Regions from separate parts of the Paenibacillus sp. JNUCC32 genome, predicted to be linked through region 2. Evidence: predicted binding sites of a transcription regulator. Region 2 holds the regulator's gene; each other region holds the start of a gene.
The links. Region 2 encodes Rex, which represses fermentation and respiration genes when NADH is low (regulators of the CRP and FNR family bind a similar motif). Its sites were predicted from a motif close to TTGTGAAATATTTCACAA; they were not measured.
Positions count from the first base shown of each region.

Region 1: a site for Rex is predicted at 3,836-3,853, ahead of nirB (nitrite reductase large subunit NirB). Genes of this name have one in related genera too.
Region 3: a site for Rex is predicted at 1,732-1,749, ahead of adhE (bifunctional acetaldehyde-CoA/alcohol dehydrogenase). Genes of this name have one in related genera too.

Region 1 is NZ_CP062260.1:3,345,170-3,351,082, reverse strand. It holds gene JNUCC32_RS15095 (sugar phosphate isomerase/epimerase family protein) at 1-819, shown strand, start outside; gene JNUCC32_RS15090 (ThuA domain-containing protein) at 863-1,585, shown strand; gene JNUCC32_RS15085 (uracil-DNA glycosylase) at 1,762-2,424, shown strand; gene JNUCC32_RS15080 (winged helix-turn-helix transcriptional regulator) at 2,579-2,899, shown strand; gene JNUCC32_RS15075 (hypothetical protein) at 3,083-3,760, shown strand; gene nirB (nitrite reductase large subunit NirB) at 3,939-5,913, shown strand, end outside.
Region 2 is NZ_CP062260.1:3,170,805-3,176,717, forward strand. It holds gene JNUCC32_RS14135 (AAA family ATPase) at 1-722, opposite strand, end outside; gene JNUCC32_RS14140 (hypothetical protein) at 715-1,248, opposite strand; gene JNUCC32_RS14145 (cell wall elongation regulator TseB-like domain-containing protein) at 1,506-2,024, opposite strand; gene JNUCC32_RS14150 (amidohydrolase) at 2,056-3,357, opposite strand; gene JNUCC32_RS14155 (redox-sensing transcriptional repressor Rex) at 3,332-3,997, opposite strand; gene dinG (ATP-dependent DNA helicase DinG) at 4,063-5,913, opposite strand, start outside.
Region 3 is NZ_CP062260.1:3,337,732-3,343,644, reverse strand. It holds gene JNUCC32_RS15060 (formate/nitrite transporter family protein) at 1-187, shown strand, start outside; gene JNUCC32_RS15055 (hypothetical protein) at 572-730, opposite strand; gene JNUCC32_RS15050 (Crp/Fnr family transcriptional regulator) at 821-1,546, opposite strand; gene adhE (bifunctional acetaldehyde-CoA/alcohol dehydrogenase) at 1,822-4,434, shown strand; gene pflB (formate C-acetyltransferase) at 4,754-5,913, shown strand, end outside.

The DNA.
Region 1 (5,913 bases), 170 kb from region 2:
AATGAAACCGCGCTGAAAAACTTCAAAAACGCGGTGGAATCCCGCGGGCTGATCATTAGCGCACTGAGCTGCCACGGCAATCCGCTTCATCCGCAAAAGGCAATCGCTAAAGAATTCCATGACACATACGTAAAAACGGTGGAGCTTGCCGAAAAGCTTGAAGTACCTGTTGTCAACACATTCTCCGGCTGCCCAGGCGACCACGAGGATGCCAAATACCCGAACTGGCCGGTAGCGCCTTGGCCTAACGACTATCAAGAGATCCTGACTTGGCAGTGGGATAACAAGGTCATTCCTTATTGGACCGAGTGGGGTAAATTTGCGGCAGACCGCAATGTCAAAATTGGTTTGGAACTGCACGGCGGCTTCTCCGTTCACACGCCGGGCACGCTGCTCCGTTTGCGCGAAGCCGCAGGCGAAGTGATCGGTGCCAACCTGGATCCGAGCCACATGTGGTGGCAAGGGATTGACCCTGTTCAAGCGATTCAAATTTTGGGCCGCGAAGGAGCGATCCACCACTTCCATGCGAAGGATACTAGCATTGATCCGATTAACGTGAACAAACACGGTCTCACGGATATGCAGTCGTATGCGAACATGCTGGATCGCGCTTGGCAGTTCCGCAGCGTAGGTTACGGACACGATGTGAAGGAATGGGCGGATATGATGAGTGCTCTTCGCCTGGTTGGATATGACTATGTCGTGAGCATTGAACATGAAGACGGACTGATGTCCGTTGAAGAAGGCTTCTCCAAAGCGGTGCAAAACCTTCAGCAAGTGCTGATCGAAGAGCCGCTCGGAGAAATGTGGTGGGTCTAACAGCGTAGAGAATAACGAATAAGCAATTAGGGGGAACAGCAACATGCTTAACGTAACCATATGGAATGAATTCGTGCACGAGAAAATCCATGATGAGGTTCGGAGCGTTTATCCGACGGGCATTCACACAGCTTTGGCGGAGGGTCTGCAAAATCCGGATTTCATCATTAGAACGGCAACGCTCGACCAGCCGGAGCATGGATTGACGGACGATGTACTGGATTCAACCGATGTGCTGTTGTGGTGGGGGCATATGGCTCATGACCAGGTAAGTGACGAAATCGTAAGCAAGGTCGTAAAACGCGTGCAGGATGGTATGGGACTGATCGTTCTCCATTCCGGACATTTTTCCAAACCGTTCAAAGCTTTGATGGGCACGAGCTGCGATTTGAAGTGGCGCGAAGCAGGAGAACAGGAAATTATTTGGAGCGTGAATCCGACGCATCCGATTGCGGCGGGAATTACGGGACCGATCATCATCGAGCACGAGGAAATGTACGGGGAGTTCTTTGACATTCCGGCCCCCGATGAGCTGGTATTCGTCAGCAATTTCGAGGGCGGGGAAGTGTTCCGCAGCGGATGCACATTCAAACGCGGGCATGGGAACATTTTTTACTTCCGTCCAGGGCATGAGACCTATCCAACCTACTACAACCCCGAAGTGCTGAAAGTGATCTCCAATGCGATTAACTGGGCTCATTCCACGGCAGGCAAGCAAACGTTCGGCAACAGTCAGCCGGTTCGCGCGCTTCCCGTTTTAGTCTAAGCTATAAACAGCGCATTATCTTAATCATCAACGAACGAGCCGTTCAAGGTACAGTCCTTGTTCGGCTCGTTTTTTTGGTATGTTGGGGCTGCTTTTTCGAAATGTTTTTGCCGGCTGGGGATAGAATATACGTGAATATGGGGTATTGTATGATATAGGAGAGGGGGGCTGTACACATGAACGAAGTACAAAGCGCACCTGTAGATCCCGCAATCATCGCCATATGCCGGGCCAGGCTCGTCCATCAACCCGTTGAGGGCTTCCTGCTCGGAAGGGGAGTCCGCTTTGCGAAAATCATGTTCATCGGGGAAGCGCCCGGGGCTCATGAAGTTTTGGAAGGCAAACCTTTCGTAGGGCAGGCCGGACAAGAGATGAACGCGTACCTGGAACGTCTGAAACTGACGCGGGACCAGGTATATATTACCAGTGCCATGCGAAGCAGGCCCTACAAGGATAAAGTGCTCGTGAGGCCTTCGGGCGAGAATGTCATCAGCCGATCGAATCGCACGCCGACCAAGGCGGAAATTTTGGCGCATGCGCCTTTGCTTGATGAAGAGATCCGATGGGTCCGCCCGGACATCCTGGCACCGATGGGAAATACGGCGCTGCACCGGTTAATCGGAAGCCATGAAACGGTGACGTCGCTGCACGGCAAGCTGATGGAGGGCCCGGTTCAGCAAGCGGCAGATCCGGAAAATCCCGGAGCAGGCTATGTTTTTTCACCGGAGACCTATAAGATATTCCCTCTGTTCCATCCAGCGGCGGTGCTGTATAATAGGAAATTATCCACTTTGATTGAGGACGATTTGGATATTTTGGCTCGGATATTAGGGGGATAAGCGCTGATTTTCTGGGAAAAAGGGGCTAGGAGGTTTTCAGCTTCTCGAAAATATGCTAAAATGAAACATACTTACAATTCGTAAGTTTTCTAGATTTTTGGGTAAGCTTATGAGTTTCTATAAACAAGGTGACTTCGTAAAGAGGTGAAGGGATATGGAAGTTACAAATGTTACGATGTGTCCCCGTTTCGAATCGGCCTTTTCTTTTCTGGGCAAACGGTGGAATGGCTTGATTATTCAAACGCTGATGAGCGGGCCTAAGCGCTTTAAGGATATTTCGAATTTGATTCCGTCCATGAGCGATAAAATGCTCTCCGAGCGGATGAAGGATTTGGAATGCGAAGGCATACTGATTCGTCATGTCTATCCGGAAACTCCGGTACGTATTGAATATGAACTGACTGAAAAAGGCAAAGCACTGCGTCCGGTGATGGAGCAAATTTCATCCTGGGCAGAACAATGGGTCGACAGATGAGTCATCTTAAGACTCCCGTTGACGATTAAACCCTGGCATGAGATATCCTCATTTCAGGGTTTTTTTTCTAACCAGAATGGCTGATTTTTCGTTTCGTCCTGCAAAAATATCCGGACATGCACCAAGCTGACGCACCTTCTATATGATGTAATAATCCAGGCGGCATATCAAGGAGGCGAGCCCATGATCAAGCGAACGAATATCTCCCGGTTCCATTATGGACAAGAGGACATCTCAGAGCTTGAAAACGCTTCATTACAAGTGCTTCATATATTTGAGAAAACCAAGCGGGTGCTGAGCCAGTATGTACCGGAAACACTATGGTCGGCCGTGTGTGGAACAAGCCCAGACGCTGTAGCATCCCTTAGCCAAGACGGCACAGCTCGGGTCGACATGTTCCAGAAGTGGGTCAAGGCTCCCGGCGGATGGAAGTTCATTGGTTATGAAACCGAAACATTGAATTCGTCTTCCGAGCAAAATAAGGGACGGATGGGAAGATTCCTGCATATGATCATCTGGTCGCTCTACGAGAAAATCGTGATGCTGCATCCCTTCCTCGGCAGCGAAGCGTTCTTCGACGGGGAGGAGCTGGACGTGATCGCCCATTATTTTGTGCCTACGTATATTAGTGCCTTACCTTTGGTGCAGCAAGGAAAAGCCTATAAGACCATTCAGGCCGGCATCGTACTGTACCAGGAGCATATCGAGGCGCCTGCCGTCATCATGCAGTCGGAAGGAGGCCTTTTGGAGGGGAATTGGATGACCGGGGTGAACCTGGATGCGGGGGGATTTGCCGGAATTCGTCCCTATTTAAAAGTGCCCGGCGGCGAACGAGCCTATATGGAAGCCGAAATCATATAGCATGCGGCTTTTTAGGATAACCTTGTTCCAATCGGACAGGGTTATTTGGTATTTTTATTTAAATTTTAAAGATCAATGTGAAATAAATCACAAAAATATATGCCTTTACACGATATAATTTACTTGTAAGCAGTGGAATACACGAGCACAAGATCACGTGTTGGGGAGGAATCAAACGATGTCCAATATAAAGAGAGATAAGTTGGTTGTCATTGGCAACGGTATTGCAGGCATAAGCACGGTCGAGCAAATCATTAAATTGGGTGGGAAATTTGACATCACCGTCATTGGACAGGAGCCTCACCCGAACTACAATCGCATTATGCTGTCCTATGTGCTGGAAGGCAGCAAAACCTTGGACGACATTGTATTGAATGACTGGAAATGGTACGAGGACAATCAGATCACCCTGCATACGGGGGTGACCGTCACCGCCATCGACGGGGAGCGCAAGGTAGTGACGGCCGATAACGGATTGACGGTTCCTTATGACAAAGTGATTATAGCTACAGGTTCGAAACCTTTTATATTGCCTGTACCGGGCAGTGATAAAGAGGGAGTTATCGGATTTCGAAACATCGCCGACTGCACGCAGATGCTTCAAGCCGCCAAGGCATACAAGAAAGCGGCCGTCATCGGCGGAGGGCTGCTGGGTCTGGAAGCCGCTAAGGGATTGGTCAGCCTGGGCATGGAGGTGACGGTGGTTCATCTCATGCAGGATTTGATGGAGAGCCAGCTGGATTCCATGGCATCGGGGATGCTGCAAAGGGAGCTGGAGCGGCAGGGCATCCGGTTCTTATTAGGCAAACAAACCACGGAAATCATGGGCGATGAGAGGGTCACGGGGCTGCGGTTCAAAGATGGGGATGAGCTTGAAGCGGAACTCGTGGTCATGGCCGTGGGGATCAGAGCGAACGTTGCTGCCGCCCAAGCGAGCGGTATCGAAGTGAACCGGGGAATCGTAGTCAACGATTATCTTCAGACCTCCTGGCCGGATGTGTATGCGGTCGGCGAATGCTGCGAGCATCGGGGGGCATGCTACGGCCTGGTTGCGCCGTTGTTCGAGCAGGGACAGGTTCTTGCCAAGCATCTCTGCGGCGTGGACGGCCAGCCTTACGAGGGCAGCATCGTATCGACGAAACTGAAAATCAGCGGCGTTGATGTATTCTCCGCAGGAGAATTCATGGAGCAGGCTGAGCACTCGGTGATCGCGGCAAAGGACGATTGGCGCAAGACTTATAAGAAAATCCTGCTGCGCGACAATATCATCGTCGGCGCGATATTGTTCGGGGATGTCAGCGATTCGGCCAGCCTTCAATCCATGATACGCAAAAAGACGGCCATGACCGAGGAGATCTATCAGTCGATCATGGGCACCGAATGTGCAGGGAAAGGAAGCGGCAAGGCCTTCTCGCTGGATAAGATGCCCGACGATGAAATCGTCTGCGGCTGCAACGGCGTAACCAAAAAGGCCATTGTGGATGCCGTGACGCTTCAAGGCCTCACGACGGTGGACGAAATCAAAGCTTGCACGGGAGCGACCCGTTCTTGCGGAGGCTGCAAGCCAGTCGTGGAGCAAATCCTTCAGAGCGTACTGGGCGATGGCTTTAAGACGGCAGGCAAACAAGGCATATGTTCGTGCACCACGCTCGACCGGGACGAAATCGTCGCCGAAATCAGCGCCAAGGGGCTGACTACGACGAAGGAAGTCATGCATGTTCTGAACTTCAGCAACCCTGAGGGCTGCTCGAAATGCCGTCCCGCCATCCATTATTATCTGGCGATGCTGAATCCGGTGACCCATCAGGAGGAGAGGGAGTCCCGCTTCGTCAACGAGCGGATGAACGCCAACATTCAGAAAGACGGCACTTACACGGTAGTGCCAAGAATGTACGGCGGCGTTACCACGCCGGAGGATTTGAAGAAAATTGCGGACGTATCGCTTAAGTACAATGTTAAGGTCGTTAAGGTAACCGGCGGACAGCGACTGGATCTGATCGGCGTGAAGAAGGAAGATCTGCCAAGCGTATGGGAAGAGCTGGATATGCCGTCCGGTTATGCTTATGCCAAATCGCTGCGGACCGTCAAGACCTGCGTAGGCTCCCAATTCTGCCGCTTCGGCACGCAGGATTCGATGGGCATGGGTGCATTCC
Region 2 (5,913 bases):
ATATGGCGGTCGAATCGTCCTGGACGCAGCAGCGCGCTGTCCAGCATTTCTTTACGGTTCGTTGCGGCGATCACCAGAATGCGAGGCGTGTCCTGCGAATAGATGCCGTCCATTTCGGTCAGCAGCTGATTCAGCGTTTGATCGTACTCTCGCTGTTGGCCGCCTTCGCGTTTACCGCCTATGACGTCGATCTCATCGATGAAGATGATGGCATTTTGCTTGTTTTCTTTGGCCGCGCGGTTGCGGGCATCCTTGAACAAATCCCGGATACGCCCTGCACCGACGCCGACATACATCTCCACGAATTCACTGCCGGAAGCAGCGACAAATATAGAATCGGTATAATGGGCAGCGGCCTTGGCCATCAAGGTCTTCCCTGTTCCCGGAGGCCCTGTTAGAAGAATCCCCTTCAATGGACGTATGCCGAATTTCTTGATATCCTCGTGACGAATCAGAAAATCCAATGCTTCCCGCAGCTCCTGCTTAGCGTTATCCTGCCCGCCGATTTCCTCGAACGTCAGCTTGGCCGGCCCGCTCTTCTTCCGCTTTCGCTCATTTCCGGCACCAACCGCGATGCCGCCCTTCATCTTGGCTATAAACAGCAAGCCGCCTACGAGTCCTGCCGCTATTAAGAGAGGCACGATGTTCACGCCGACAAACACAAGGAATACCAACAAAACCGGAATGAAGCCTAACATGATTTCTTTTGCTAATTTAGGCATGGTTCCACACCTCCATTTTGCCAGGTTGACGCGGCAAGATTATAAATTTACCAGACTTGCCGTCCGACAAGCTGACATAGACATTGGTGTCATCGATCGTTGCTTTTGCTTTCAAATTCGGCGACTGGGCAGCCAGCTGCTCGAGCGATGATTGAATATCGGTATACTGCTTATTGTCCATCGCTTCGGCAACCGACAGCATCGCTTGCTCCCACCATTGATCCAATGCTTCCGAGGAATGGTCCTCCACCTGGATTCTCAATTCCCGCTTCCCGATCACGGACTTGCCTTCCTGCTTAATATGCTGAACCAAACCTTGTAAATTCGCATCCGGAGCCAAATCAAGATTCAAAGTCACGGTATCCTGTTTAATATCTATATGAGAACTTTTCACGCCATCGTATTGTGACACAACAGTTGCGAGCGGATTCTGCAAAGCCATCTGCCGATACAGAAACCAACCGCCAAAGAGGACCGATGCTGAGATCACGACAGTCAGCATGATAGGTACAATGCGCAGTTTCATGAAGTTCCTCCTTCAATTTCGATATGAAATTTTGTAAAGCAATTGCAGCACAATAATACATATAACAACGATATATGGTGAGGCATGTAATTGATCTGCTCAATTCGTACAAGTACGAGTATATCACATCTTATATACTTTTTCATGCTTGTCTGTGAAAATATTTAGAACAGTTTTACCAATTTATTTCTGTATGCGCTTACATGTTTATGTGCCAAAGAGGCATCCCTATGAGGGGACGCCTTTCATTTGTTTTCTTATTGATTAGGAAGAATAATATCATTTCCGATGGCGTTTCCGTCTTGAAAACGATAGAATCTGTAGCCGCGCTGACCGTTGTTTTCATATTGCAGCTGCCAGGCATACTCGCCTTCATACATTCCCGGCAGCAATCGCTTGATGACCGCACCCGGCATTTCGTTACGGATCTGGTCCCGCATCACGGCCTCTGACATGCCCGTATTCAATAACACCGACTGAACGGCATCTGTCCCTTCAACAGGAACGTTATCGTCCGTAAACTTCACCCAGACCATGCGGTCTTGATTGTCTTTATCTTTCCCGCTGACCACCCAATAGTTATTGTCCTCGCCCCATACCGATTTATAGGTCTTGTCGGACGAGACCAATTGGCCATGCTGTTTCGCTGCAAGGATCGCCATTCTTTCTTCATTCCACGTATCTTTCATAACATAGGAATAATAGAGCTGTAGGCCAAGCAATAATAGCAGGACGCCGGACACGCTCAGCAATATCCACTTCGTTTTTTTCTTCAAATCCGTCTTCCTCGCTCCCCTTGATTATTCCCTAGAGGGTTGTAAGACGCTCAAATGCACGCTGCGCTTCCCGGCGGATGCGTTCCTCGTCGAGAGTAAGGCTCGCGCCATTCTTCACCACCTGCTTGCCGTCAACCCATACATGCTCTACATCCTTCGCGCTGGCAGAGTAGATCGCGTGAGAAATATAGTCGGTCCGTGGAAGGAAATGCGCCTGATCCGTATTCAATGCGATCATATCGGCTTTCATCCCAACCGCGAGCATACCGATATCCTCAAGGAAAGCGGACTTGGCTCCGTATACCGTGCCCATTCGGAGCGCTTCGGAGGCCGGAATGGCCGTCGGATCCCCGCTTACTCCTTTATGGATCAGGGCAGCCAGCCGCATCTCTTCGAACATATCCAGGTTATTGTTGCTAGCAGGTCCGTCGGTACCGAGCGACACCGTTACGCCGGCTTTCAGCAGCGCAGGTACGCGGGCGACTCCGCTGGCAAGCTTCAAATTGCTTCCGGGATTATGCGATACGGCTACTTGATGCTTGGCCAAGACTTCGATTTCCTCATCGGTCAGATGAACGGCATGGGCAAGGAGCGTAGGACGGGAGAACATGCCCAGCTTCTCCAAATGGGCAACGGGGCGAAGCCCGTAGTCCTTAACATTCTGAGCCACTTCAGTTTCCGTTTCGGACATATGGGTATGCAAAGGCAGGTTCAAGTCATGGGATGCTTGAACGAATTTTTCGATGAAATCCGGCGGGCAGGTATAAGGCGCGTGCGGCGAGATCATCGTCGTAATTCTGCCGTCAGCCTTGCCATGCCAATCCTTCGCGAATGCCACCGCCTCATCCAGCTTCTGCTGCTGTACCTCGGGCGGGCATAAACCGATTACGCCGCGCGTCAGGACGCCGCGCATTCCCGAGTCCTGGACAACCTTCGCGACCTGATCCATATGGTCATACATATCCACAAACGTCGTGGTTCCGCCCTTGATCATCTCCAGCACGGAGAGCGATGTGCCCCAATATACGTCGTGTGACGTGAATTTGGCTTCCATCGGCCACATTTTTTCCTGAAGCCATACCTGCAGCGCCAGATCGTCCCCATAGCCGCGAAGAAGCGACATGGCGGCATGTCCATGCGTGTTCACCAATCCGGGCAGGAAGAACAGATGGGTTCCGTCGATAATCTCTGTCCCCTCTTCCACGACGGGCTCCTCTTCGCCCAGGTACGTGATCCGGTCGTTCTCAACCACCAGGTATCCGCGAAGCACGGATTGGCTTTCCTCCAGTACTGCAAACGTTCCGTTCTTAACCATCCACTTCGTTGTTGTCATGTGCTGCATCCTCCTTGCCGTTATCCAAATAATAGGCCAAACTTTGCAAATCCGTTGTAAAATCAGCCGTATGAATCCGGATATGGGCTGGGGCTTTCAGGATGGTTGGCGCAAAGTTCAGAATCGCCTCGATCCCTGAGGCGATAAGCTGATTCGCTACGTTCTGCGCTTCGAAATCCGGAACGGTAATAATCCCGATTCGAATGCCGTGCTCATGAACCGTCTTCTCCAGCTCTTCCATCGGCTGTACGACCAAATTGTTAATTTTCATACCAACTTTGGGAGAATACGAATCGAAAATCGCCACAATCTTCATATTATCCTTCAGGAATGCATTGTAATTCGATAATGCATGTCCAAGATTACCGGCCCCGACCAATGCGACATTGATCTTCTGGTCCAGCTTCAGAATCTGGCGAATCTTCTCGATCAGATAAGAAACATCATATCCGATCCCTTTCCGTCCAAAATCACCGAAATACGCCAGGTCCTTACGAATTTGAGCAGGATTGAGGTCCAGCTTCTGTCCCAGCTCCTGGGAGGAAACCGTGGAAACCTCCCTCTTCTGAAGCTCATTCAAATAGCGCAAGTATACAGGTAATCTGCGGACCACGGCTTCCGAAATTTTTTCCGATTTCATGCATGCTCCCCCTAATAATAGGTTAATAACTACATCTTTTTTTGTTGATCGTGCTTGGTTTCACTTTATTCCGCTTGGTTTCCCGCGCTTGCCTCTTCCTGCAGCCATTCCGAAATTCGGGGAACGATCCCCTCTGTCGGCATATGCTCCATCTTCGGCCCCGGCAAGGAATATAAGAAATACTTCCCGTAATAGGATTCAATGACCCGCGTATCGTACACGATCACGATCCCTTTATCTTGTGCTGTTCGCACCAGACGCCCAAACCCCTGTTTGAAACGAATGACCGCTTGCGGAACCGAAAGCTTCATGAAGGGATTCTTCTTCTGCTGCTGCAGCAGTTCGCTCTTGGCCTCGACCAAGGGGTGATTCGGCGGCTGGAACGGAAGCCGGACGATGGCAAGACAAGTCAGCGCCTCGCCCGGGATGTCTACCCCTTCCCAGAAGGAGCTGGTGCCCAGCAGCACGGAAGCGCTGCTGTCCTGAAATCTTCGGATTAACTTGGTACGGCTGGTTCCGTCCATACCTTGTCCCAATACCGTGATGTCGCTTGATGCCAGCGCTTCTTTCAGCGGCTCGTGCACCTGGCGCAGCATCCGGTACGAAGTGAACAGGACGAGCATGCGGCCATGCGTAGCGACGGCCGTATCGGCCAAAGACTTCACGAGCGTATTCACAAAGAGTGCATCCCCAACCGATCCCTTCACGCTCGGAAAATCGCGCGGCACGACAAGAAGGGCTTGTTCCCTGTAATTAAACGGGGACGGGAGCTGAACCGTGTTCAGGTTCCCCGCTTCAGCCGCTTCCTGAAGACCCAGGTTTTCGATCATGAACTGAAACGATTTGTCCACCGACAAGGTCGCCGATGTCAGAATCACGCTTTGTTTCTTGTCAAAAAACAATTCCTTCAGATGAGCGCTCACGTCGACGGGCACGGCATACAACTGCAGCGATTTGCTGCGGAAATTGCCGTTCGCCTCCATCCAGTATACCGTGCCCTCATCGTTCAGGGCCATGAAGGAGCGCAGGTCTTCGCGATGCGAGGCCAGGTCCTTAAATAGGCCCGATAGGTCGGTTAACAGGCTGTCCGCGCTGTAGTCATCCAAATCTTCCTTCATTTCGGCGATCAGTTTATCGCCCTTGCGCACGACATCGCCCAGCGTCAGATGAATTTGATGCTCCAGTTCGGCCATCGAATCCCAATCCTTCGGCTTCTTAAGCGGGGACAGGCGGAGCGAGAATTGGCCGGCATCTCCCGGAGAAGCGTCTCCGCGTTCCGGAAGCAGTCCGAACAATTGATCGCTGAGCCGATCCCAGTTCTCTTTTGCGGTAATGAGGTCCGGATACAAACGGTCGATGACGGAAGACCATTCGACTGCCTTCTCGTGCGGCGAAGCTTGCAGCAGCTGGCGCAGAGCCGGGAGCTGCCCGCTTCGGCTGTCTTTGTACATGCGGGTCAAGGTATGGACCACCGAAAAATACTTCATCTGCAAGCCAAGGTGCTTGCCGGCGACATCCTCAAGATGATGCGCTTCGTCGATGACGAGGCGCTCATAGCTTGGCAGCAGCTGATGATTCGCCTTCACGTCGGTGAACAGCTTCGAATGGTTCGTAATGACGACATCCGCGATGCCTGCTTCATGCTTGGCCCTGTGATAGTAGCATTTGCGGAACCAAGGACAGGCGCGTCCGAGGCAAGAATCCGAATCGCTGGAGATGGTCTCCCAGAAATCCCCTCCGCGTCCGCCAAGGTTTAGCTCTTCATCATCCCCGTTCTCCGTCTGGGTCAGCCAGACCAGCATCTGGGCCGCCGTGATTACGTCTTCCTTCGGGGAATGAAAATCTCTTCTATTTATTTTATGTTCAAATTTTCTCAAACACAAATAATGTCCCCTGCCCTTGAAAATGGCCGCCTT
Region 3 (5,913 bases), 170 kb from region 2:
TAGCGTAGCGAACATGTCGCTTCTGACGCTGGCGACGATATTGCCGGGACATCCCGAGACGGTATCCATCGGCGGCTGGATCAACAACATGGTGCCGGTCACGCTGGGGAATATCATTGGCGGCGGGTTGTTTGTAGGCATGGCTTACTGGTTTATCTCTTCGGGAAAAGGGAACAAGCAAAAGTAAGCTGTGATAGGCGGTGAAACGGAGGAATTCCATCCTTCTAGTTCATTGCCAGAGAAAGTCCAACCTGGTGAATAAACAAAGAAACCGTTCTTGGTTAAATGGTCTGTCATTCGTCCATTCGCCAAGCAACGGTTTCTTTTTTTGTATACGATACAACCATTCCAAGAAATTTGGGACAAAGGCAATGGGAGGAACGATGCGCACACGGAACGTCCCCAAACAGAAATAGTGGGCTCCCCGTCAGATGTAATGTTCTTTTGGGAAATCCGCTTTTTTTGGAGATGTCATCGCTGAAGGGAGCAGGAGGGCAACAGCATAAATAAGCTGTCCTCCTCAGTCATTGAACTGAAAGGACAGCCGTGAGAATCTTGCCTTCCAAATCGTTTACCGATGTTCCACCAGGTCGATCGCACCAAGCACCATATGAGCCAGTCCGAAGCCTAGAATACCGGTTGCAGCGAATTTATACCTGCTGCAAAGCAGAGCGGCACCCGAAGCAGAAACCACGGTTCCAAGAACTGCAGGAATCAAACCTTCACGCATGCTGAGCACTCCCTTTGATTTGGATTGGAAAGACAAGGCTTATTGTAAGCAGATGCCCATATATTATGCACCGAAGGGGCTTTAGGCGGATCAAATCCGGCAGATTTCGTTCGGACACAGCTCGCAGTGGCATATTTCCTGCAGCATCGGCAGATCTTTGATAACAATCATGCCGCCGGCATATTCGATGGCGTCCTTTTTGCGAAGGTCGCTTAGCATCCGGTTCACGCTTTCGCGGGTGGCCCCGATCATGTTCGAAAGATCGGTGTGGGTGATCTTTTTGTTGATGAGAATGGTGCCATCCTCTTGATGCTGCCCGTAGGTATTGCCCAGACGAATCAGCGTCGACGTTAATGCGCCGGGCTTGCCGTACATCATGAGATCACGGAATTTGGTCTGCGTGATGCGGTGGTGTATACCCATCCACTTCATGAAATCAATCGCGAAGTCGCAATGCTGGCAGATCAATAGCTCAAGGTCCTTGTGCTCGATGACCCCGACTACGCTGTCCTCAAGCACCTCTGCCGAAAAACTGTGGTTGTTGCTGAAGAATGGATCGGCTTGCCCGACCATGTCTCCTGGATGGTACATATATAGAATAAGCTCTTTGCCTTCATCCGTCGATTTGGTTAATTTAATTCTTCCTTGTTTAACGAAGTACAGCTTGTCGGCGAAGTCGCCTTCCCAGAACAAATGCGATCCTTCAGGGAGTACCCTTTCCTTCATGGTGACCAGCAGACGGTTGCGGTTTTGTTCCGAGAAGCACTGGGTGTTCCCTAAGTTTTCGATTTCCATTACATGGTCTACAGTTTTCATGGTGGTATCCCCTAACATCCTAAAATTTGATCTGTTTAATCTTTAAATACATTATAACGTGAAAACATTCACTTGTGGGGCGGAACAAGAGGGAAATCATGGCGAATTTTCAAACATTGTGATCTCTTTCACTTGAAAGAGGGAAAAGACAGGTATAAATCACACAGAAAAGATAAATTTTAATATTGTGAAATATTTCACATGATTTAAGGAGCGTCTGTGTTACGATCGAAGCGTAGACAAAAAAGAACATGAACCATGGGAGGATGAGAGATATGGCTGTGAGCAAAGGAACAACGGTTGAAGTGAAGGGACAAACGGCAGCAGAGTACATTCAAGGTCTGATCGACAAGGCGAATCGGGCAAAAGAAAAGTTTATGAAACTCGATCAGGAACAAGTCGACGGAATTGTGCAGGCCATGGCCATGGCCGGACTTGAGAAGCACATGCAGCTGGCGAAAATGGCGGTTGAAGAAACGGGCCGCGGCGTGTATGAAGACAAAATCATCAAAAACCTGTTTGCCACGGAGTATATCCACAACAGCATCAAGTACGACAAAACGGTAGGTATCATCGAAGACAATGCCTATGACAGCTTCCAAAAAATTGCGGAGCCGATCGGGATCATCATGGGGATCACACCGGTAACCAATCCGACCTCGACCACCATATTCAAGGCGCTGATCTCCATCAAAACAAGAAATCCGATCATCTTCGGCTTCCATCCATCCGCGCAGGCATGCAGCAGGGAAGCCGCGCTCATCCTGCGGGACGCCGCCGTGAAACAAGGCGCTCCGGCCGACTGCATCCAGTGGATCGAGGCTCCTTCCATGGATAAAACCAATACACTCATGAACCATCCTGACGTTGCCTGCATTCTGGCTACGGGCGGATCGGCGATGGTCAAAGCAGCATACAGCTGCGGCAAGCCTGCCCTCGGCGTAGGTCCCGGCAACGTGCCGTGCTTCATCGAGAAAAGCGCGGACCTCGATCAAGCGGTGAACGACTTGATTCTATCCAAGACGTTTGATAACGGCATGATCTGCGCATCCGAGCAAGCCGTCATTATAGAGGAGCCGATCTATCATACCGTGAAGAAAAAAATGATCGCCAGCGGCTGTTATTTCGTGAACAAGGAAGAGCTGGCGAAGCTGACTGCGCATGCCATGGTAGCGGATAAATGCGCCGTCAATCCTACCATCGTCGGACAGCCGGCAGCCAAGATTGCCGAGGCTTGCGGCTTTGAGGTACCGGAAAGCACCAAGATCCTGGTCGCCGAGCTGGAGGGAGTCGGTCCTGCTTATCCGTTGTCCGCCGAGAAGCTGAGCCCGGTGCTGGCCTGCTATAAAGTGAAAGATGCGGAAGAGGGCATCGCGCGCGCCGAAGAGATGGTAGCTTTTGGCGGCATGGGCCACTCGTCGGTCATCCACTCGCACAATGAGGACGTCATCCTGAAATTTTCGGATCGTATGAAGACCTGCCGCATCCTGGTCAACCAGCCTTCCTCGCAAGGCGGCATCGGGGATATCTACAACACGAACCTGCCATCGCTGACGCTCGGCTGCGGTTCGTATGGCCGGAATTCCACGTCGTCGAACGTGACGGCCGTCAATCTCATCAACGTGAAAAGGGTGAACCGCAGAACCGTGAATATGCAGTGGTTTAAAGTGCCGGACAAAATTTACTTTGAAAAAGGCTCGACGCAGTATCTCGCCAAAATGCCTGACATCACCCGCGTCGCGATCGTAACCGACCCCATGATGGTGAAGCTGGGATATGTGGAGCGGGTAGAGCATTACCTGCGTCAGCGCAGACTGCCGGTAGCCATCGAGGTGTTCTCGGAAGTCGAGCCGGATCCATCGACAACGACCGTAGAACGGGGTACGGAGATGCTGGAACGGTTTCAGCCGGACTGCATCATCGCCCTCGGCGGCGGATCGCCTATGGATGCCGCAAAAGCGATGTGGCTGTTCTATGAATATCCGGATACGGATTTCAACAACCTGAAGCAAAAATTCATGGATATCCGAAAACGGGTCTATAAATATCCGAAGCTGGGACGAAAGGCGAAATTCGTAGCCATTCCGACAACGTCGGGAACGGGCTCGGAAGTAACTTCGTTTGCCGTCATCACGGACAAAGTGCAGGGAAATACCAAATACCCGCTGGCAGACTATGAGCTGACGCCGGACGTGGCGATCATCGATCCGGAATTCGTGTACACCTTGCCTAAAACGGCGGTGGCCGATACCGGCATGGACGTCCTGACGCATGCGATTGAAGCCTACGTATCGGTGATGGCCAGCGATTACACGGATGGGCTTGCCATCAAAGCCATACAGCTGGTGTTCCAGTATCTTGAGCAATCGGCGCTGACCGGCGACAAACTCGCCCGCGAGAAAATGCATAATGCTTCGACGCTTGCAGGCATGGCCTTTGCGAACGCGTTCCTGGGCATCAACCATAGTCTGGCGCATAAATGGGGCGGACAGTACCATACGGCGCACGGACGGACCAATGCCATACTGATGCCGCACGTCATTCGCTACAATGCCAAGAAGCCGACGAAATTCGCGGCATGGCCGAAGTACACCCACTTCGTGGCCGATGAAAGATATGCCGAGATCGCACGGATTCTTGGACTGCCTGCAAGAACGACGGAGGAGGGCGTAAACAGCCTGATCGCCGCCATCCGCGAGCTGAACAGCAAGCTCGGCATCGAGGAATCGTTCCAGCAGTTGGGCATCGATCCACAGGACTTCGAGAGAAACGTCGAGCATTTGGCGGACCGGGCTTTCGAAGATCAGTGCACGACCAGCAATCCGAAGCTGCCGCTGGTGACAGAGCTTGCAGAAGTATATCGCAACGCCTTCTATGGACGTTTCTAAACAGGAATGGGACAGAAGGCTGATCCTAAATTCCATTAAAAATGGTGGTAGAAGCCAGGGGAGCCCGGAATCAGAGTGATAAAAATCACGGATAACCACAACTTTGTGATTTTTATCACAGATGCTGCGGATCAACAGGACTACAATAAAGGTGTAGCAGAAAGCTGAATCTCAGATCTTTGATATAGAAGCTTGAAGGCACATGGCGGGGCAGAGATGCCATTGATCGTGAAAATAATCACATTTAAGATCTGAGATAGATCAATGTGTGGCCCCGCCAGTCCCTGCAAGCTGCAGCATAATCTAGGAGGGATTCAATATGTCGGTGATTGAAAAAGAAGTTGGCTGGAAAGGTTTTAAATCAGGTAAATGGACCAAGCGCGTTGACGTTAACGATTTTATTGCAGAAAATATTACTCCATATTATGGCTCTGATGATTTCTTGGCGGGACCTACGGACAACACCAAGGCACTGTGGGATATCGTATCGGATTTAACCAAGAAGGAGCGGGATAACGGCGGGGTTTTGGACGTGGATGTCCATACGCCTTCGACCATCACCTCCCACCGGCCCGGCTACTTGGATAAGGATAAAGAACAGATCGTCGGCGTGCAGACCGACGAGCCGTTCAAACGCTCGATTCAGCCTTTCGGGGGCATCCGGATGATGATTGATGCGTGCAACGCATACGGCTTCGAAATGCCGCAGGCGGTTGTGGATATCTTCAACGGCATCCGCAAAACGCATAACCAGGGCGTATTCGATGCCTATACTCCGGAGATGAGAGCAGCGCGCAAAGCCGGGATTATTACGGGGCTTCCCGATGCATACGGCCGCGGCCGCATCATCGGCGACTACCGCAGAGTATCGTTATACGGCGTGGACGCTCTGATCCAGGACAAACTGAGAGAACTCGGCGAGCTTGAAGTGGACGCCATGGACGAGCCGGTGATCCGTCTGCGGGAAGAGCTGTCCGAACAAATGCGCGCCCTCAAGGAACTGAAAGAAATGGCCGGCATGCACGGCTTTGACATTTCCAAACCTGCGAATACGGCGAAGGAAGCATTCCAATGGCTGTATTTCGGTTATTTGGCCGCGATCAAGGAGCAAAACGGCGCTGCCATGTCGCTTGGCCGGGTATCTTCTTTCCTCGATATTTATATCCAGCGGGATTTGGCTGAAGGCATCCTGACGGAAGAGAAAGCCCAGGAGCTGGTGGACCATTTTGTCATGAAGCTGCGGATCGTGAAGTTCCTGCGTACGCCGGATTACAACGAGCTGTTCAGCGGCGATCCGACGTGGGTGACCGAATCCATCGGCGGCATGTCGTTGAACGGTGAAACGAGAGTAACCAAGAACAGCTTCCGTTTCCTGCATACCTTGTACAATCTGGGACCTGCACCGGAACCGAACTTGACGGTGCTGTGGTCGGAGAAGCTTCCGGAGGCCTTCAAAAAATACTGTTCGAAGGTATCGAT